2 regions of the Pseudomonas sp. IT-P74 genome follow, and region 2 is predicted to be linked to the other one. Evidence: riboswitches for the same ligand, from Rfam matches in the RefSeq annotation. Region 2 holds a riboswitch; the other holds the start of a gene.
The links. Region 2 has a riboswitch for cobalamin ahead of cobW (cobalamin biosynthesis protein CobW). Riboswitches for the same ligand answer to the same signal wherever they lie in the genome.

Region 1 (2,387 bases), on a different contig from region 2:
CTCGCAACTGCTGGCCAGGGCATCGGCGGCCGCATCGAGGCGCAGGTCGAGATCGTTCAACTCGCTGGCCTGCACCAGCCCCAGGTGCCGGCTCGGCAATTCGATCCCGGTTTCCCGGGACAGCGCGCCGTACCAGCGCAAACCTTCAGTCAGGCTGCCTTCAAGCAGTTGCGCGTGGCGCAGCGTGCCGACACGATTGGCCAGCACGCCGGCGAACGGCAAATCCGGCTGATAACGCGCCAGCCCCAGGGCCAACGCGCCGAAGGTCTGGGCCATGGCGGTGCCATCGATCACACCCAGCACCGGAACACCGAAATGCCGCGCCAGGTCGGCGCTCGACGGCGTCCCGTCGAACAGCCCCATGACGCCCTCGATCAGGATCAGGTCGGCTTCAGCGGCGGCTTCCCACAGCAAGCGGCGACTCTCCTGCTCGCCGACCATCCACATGTCCAGTTGATACACCGGCGCACCACTGGCGCGCTCGAGGATCATCGGATCGAGAAAGTCGGGGCCGCACTTGAACACACGGACCTTGCGCCCCTGATTGCGATGCAATCGGGCCAGCGCCGCGGTGACGGTGGTCTTGCCCTGGCCAGAGGCCGGCGCGGCAATCAGTACCGCCGGACAGTGCCGAGACTGACTCACAATTCGACGCCTTTCTGCGCTTTGATCCCCGCTTGAAAGGCGTGTTTGATCACGCCCATCTCGGTGACGGTGTCAGCCATCTCGATCATCTCCGGCTTGGCGGCACGACCGGTGACCACCACGTGTTGCATCGGCGGTCGGGCCTGCAAGTCGCTGAGCACCTGATCGAGATCGAGGTAGCCGTGCTTGAGGGCGATGTTCAGCTCATCGAGCACCACCAGACCGATGGACGGATCGCGCAGCAGTTGCTGCGACACCGCCCAGGCGGCTTCGGCGGCGGCGATGTCGCGCTGGCGGTCCTGGGTTTCCCAGGTAAAGCCTTCGCCCATCACATGAAAACGCACCTGCTCGGGAAAGCGCCGGAAGAACAACTCTTCACCCGTGCTGTTGCGGCCCTTGATGAACTGCACCACGCCGCATTGCATGCCGTGCCCCATGGCGCGGGCGAGCATGCCGAAAGCCGAGCTGCTCTTGCCCTTACCGTTGCCGGTCAGCACCAGCAGCAGGCCACACTCGTTCGGGGAATTGGCGATGCGCTCGTCGATCACGGCTTTTTTGCGCTGCATGCGCGCCAGGTGGCGTTCGTCACGATCGGGGGTATCAGTCATGGGGGAGCTCTCCGTTGAGGCAGGAATAACGGCGGGCAGGCACAACAATAGAAGGCAAAAAGCCTGGCATCGCCCACCGTGATGCCGCTGGATGAATCAGGCCGGTCTCCGGGCTCATGAGTGGCGCGGGGCCAGACTGTGCGCCTTCCCGCATCAAATCGACACAGTGGCATCACACACAGTTTTCACTCATTTACCGTTGCGGGGGCAGCGCCGGAATTGCGGGCCTTCGACCAACAGAAGGACTCACTCACCGGCTTCCCTGTTTCACTCTGTCGACCCAAGCCACAGAGCACCTGAAACAAGCCGCGAAGGTTAGAGGGTTGGGGGTGGAGCGTCAATTAAAGCCGGGAGGCCATCGACCGAATAACTGCCATCAATCAATAAACTGACGTCAATCTTGTGCCACGCTCTCAGCAGTGATATCAAAGAGCCACAATCTCACAACACAATAACAAGGGTGAGCCCATGCAAGGCATGATCATCAGCAATCCAAAGCTGGAATTCCTGCGTCCGGTGCTCGAGCACTGGTTCGAATGCATCGACCGTTACAACGCCGTCCGCGGCGATGGCGACACACCGTACTGGCACGACGAAAAGGCCAATCTCGGACTGCTGTCCGCCGCCGCCTGGATGGCCGAGATGGTCACGCTGCAACAGACCCCCACTCGCAAGCAGACCGAAGAAGGCGAGCGCAACAGCCGCGCCGACCTGCTCCTGGCCTCCCCCGAAACCCGCGCCTACATCCAGACCAGCCAGCGCTGGCCACGGGTCAACAGCCTCAACCTGTCCCAGGCCCTGCTCGATATCGCCAGCGATGCGAAGCGCCTGAGCCACGCCAGCGACCTGAAACTCGGCTGCCTGTTCGTCGCCCCGCAAAAAGCCCAGCAAGGCGCCACACCGGAAGAACTCCAGGACATGGTCGACGACCTGCAAAAGGAACACACCTGCGCTGTCGCCTGGTATTTCCCTTATGCCTACCGCAAGTTGCGCAACGAAGCGGGCAACTATCACCCCGGCATCGCGGTGCTGTTCAAGGAAGCCCGCGGCTGAGGGTTGAACCATCGCACGACAACCCTTCTCTATGATTAGAACAAGGCATTCATAGGGAAGACCAGCATGCGCACGCCCCCG
Region 2 (2,387 bases):
GAGCCGGTCGCGATCTTCGGCACCGACGGTGCTCAGGTCACTGAGCTCCGGGTCCGGGCGATCATCGCCCGGCACCAGAATCACCTGCACACCGCGCTGCGACAGCTCGACCAGGCGCTCGATGCCATAACGCCAATAGGCGATGCCGCCGTGCAGCGAAATCAGGATCACCCTGGCGTGACGCAGCACTTCATCGACGTACAAATCCACCGAGGCATGGTTTTGCACCTGCATCGGGTTGGCCAGGCGCACGCTCGGGTAATCGTCGGGCAACTGTTGCGCCGCTTCGGCAAGCAGCGCCAGGCTGGAATCGCCGCTGCACAGGACAACCAGCTCGGCGGGGGTTTGTCCAAGGTCGGCGATATTGTCATCCGACACGAAACCGCCGGGCTGGGTCCTGAGCAGGTGCATGGCTTACACGCTGAGCGCGGCGCGCAATTGCGCTTCGAGAACAGTGGCGTCCAGTTGCTGGCCGATCAGCACCAGGCGGGTGACTCGCGCTTCTTCGGCGCCCCACTGGCGGTCGAAATGCTTGTCGAAACGCGTGCCCACGCCCTGGATCAGCAGGCGCATCGGCTTGTTCGGAATCGCCGCAAAACCCTTGACCCGCAGGATGCCGTGCTGGACCACCAGTTGGGTCAGCGCGTCCAGCAGCAGGCTTTCATCGGCTTGCGGCAGTTCGATGGAGATCGAATCGAAGGCGTCGTGATCGTGGTCGTCATGATCGTCGTCGCCATCGTGATGATGGTCGTGGTGGCTGTGACGGCCGTCGATGTGTTCTTCGGAGCCGGCACCCAGGCCGATCAGCACGTCCAGCGGCAGGCGACCGCTGCTGGCTTCGATGATTTTCACCGCTGGCGGCAATTCCTCGGCGACTTCCAGGCGCACGCGGGCCAGGTCCGCCGGGGTGATCAGGTCAGCCTTGTTGAGGATCACCAGGTCAGCACTGGCCAGTTGGTCGGCGAACAGTTCGTGCAACGGCGATTCGTGGTCCAGGTTCGGGTCAAGTTTGCGCTGGGCGTCGACCTGATCCGGGAACGCGGCGAAGGTGCCGGCGGCCACGGCCGGGCTGTCGACCACGGTGATCACCGCATCCACCGTGCAGGCACTGCGGATTTCCGGCCACTGGAAGGCCTGCACCAGCGGCTTTGGCAGCGCCAGGCCGGACGTTTCGATGAGAATGTGGTCCAGATCGCCGCGACGGGCCACCAGTTCGCGCATCACCGGGAAGAATTCTTCCTGGACGGTGCAGCACAGGCAGCCGTTGGCCAGCTCATAGACACGGCCGTTGGCTTCTTCTTCGGTGCAACCGATGGAGCACTGCTTGAGGATTTCGCCGTCGATGCCCAGCTCGCCAAATTCGTTGACGATCACCGCGATGCGGCGACCCTGGGCGTTGTCGAGCATGTGCCGCAGCAGCGTGGTTTTACCCGAGCCGAGAAAGCCGGTGACGATGGTGACGGGGAGTTTGGCCAGTGTTTTCATCGGATGCCCTATGGCTTAAGTGGCGGGCATACGGGACGACGACCGGCAACACGGACGCGCGTGCCTGAAGAGTTCGCCACCGGATCACCCCGCCCGGTTGAAAGTGAGAATCTGTGACGAGGCAGGTCTCCTGGCTGACGGTGTGCCGGCCTTGAGCCTGGCATTCGCTGCGCCTTCCCGCCGGCCTCATGATTTGAGCCTGCAGTGGCGTGGCAACGAACATCACCGTTCACAGTTGCGGGGGCAGCCGCGGCATCGACCGCGTTCCCTTCTTAGCTTCGACAAACGCCGAAGAACCTCGAAAGCGCAAGGCTACGCATGGTCTTGGGGCGGGTCAATGTCTTGTAGCGCCGCCGGCCCCATCGCGAGCAGGCTCGCTCCTACAGTTGATCGCATTCCCCGGTAGGAGCGAGCCTGCTCGCGATGAAGTCACCTCGGTTTCGAGTTGAGAACCCTTGCCAATTGACGCCCAACCCCCGCCCATGCTCTCCTACACGCCTTGTTACGGGTGCCCTTCACAGGGTGAAACGGGAAACCGGTGAATCATGTGCTTTACTCTTAAGCCATGTCAGTCCGGTGCTGCCCCCGCAACGGTAAGCGAGCGAAGCGTCAGATCCACTGTGCCTGCAAGGCATGGGAAGGTGATGTTTTCAGGTTCAGGCCAAAGCCTTTGCCCCTCGTGAGCCCGGAGACCGGCCCGCAACACAAAGTGACCAGTACGGTCACTGAACCAACAAACCCGCGGTGGGCGGGCGCTGTTTGAACCTCTGCGCGCCTGGTCGTGCGGGTTTTTGCATGCGCTCTTATTCCCCGCTGACAGACCAGAGGGAAACGCCATGTCGATCATCAGCAGCGCCGAACACACAGCCGCGAGCACCACCTCAACCCTGACCCAACGTCTG

Region 1: another riboswitch for cobalamin. It lies ahead of cobO (cob(I)yrinic acid a,c-diamide adenosyltransferase); the one in region 2 lies ahead of cobW (cobalamin biosynthesis protein CobW).

The regions. Positions count from the first base shown of each region.
Region 1 is NZ_CATKQD010000055.1:328,005-330,391, reverse strand. Features, by position in the region: gene ACM6J5_RS21900 (cobyrinate a,c-diamide synthase) at 1-645, opposite strand, end outside; gene cobO (cob(I)yrinic acid a,c-diamide adenosyltransferase) at 642-1,253, opposite strand; cobalamin riboswitch at 1,335-1,568, opposite strand; gene ACM6J5_RS21890 (hypothetical protein) at 1,722-2,306, shown strand; gene ACM6J5_RS21885 (PQQ-dependent sugar dehydrogenase) at 2,373-2,387, shown strand, end outside.
Region 2 is NZ_CATKQD010000003.1:167,711-170,097, reverse strand. Features, by position in the region: gene cobN (cobaltochelatase subunit CobN) at 1-411, opposite strand, end outside; gene cobW (cobalamin biosynthesis protein CobW) at 415-1,485, opposite strand; cobalamin riboswitch at 1,588-1,801, opposite strand; cobalamin riboswitch at 1,975-2,201, shown strand; gene ACM6J5_RS03390 (CbtB domain-containing protein) at 2,322-2,387, shown strand, end outside.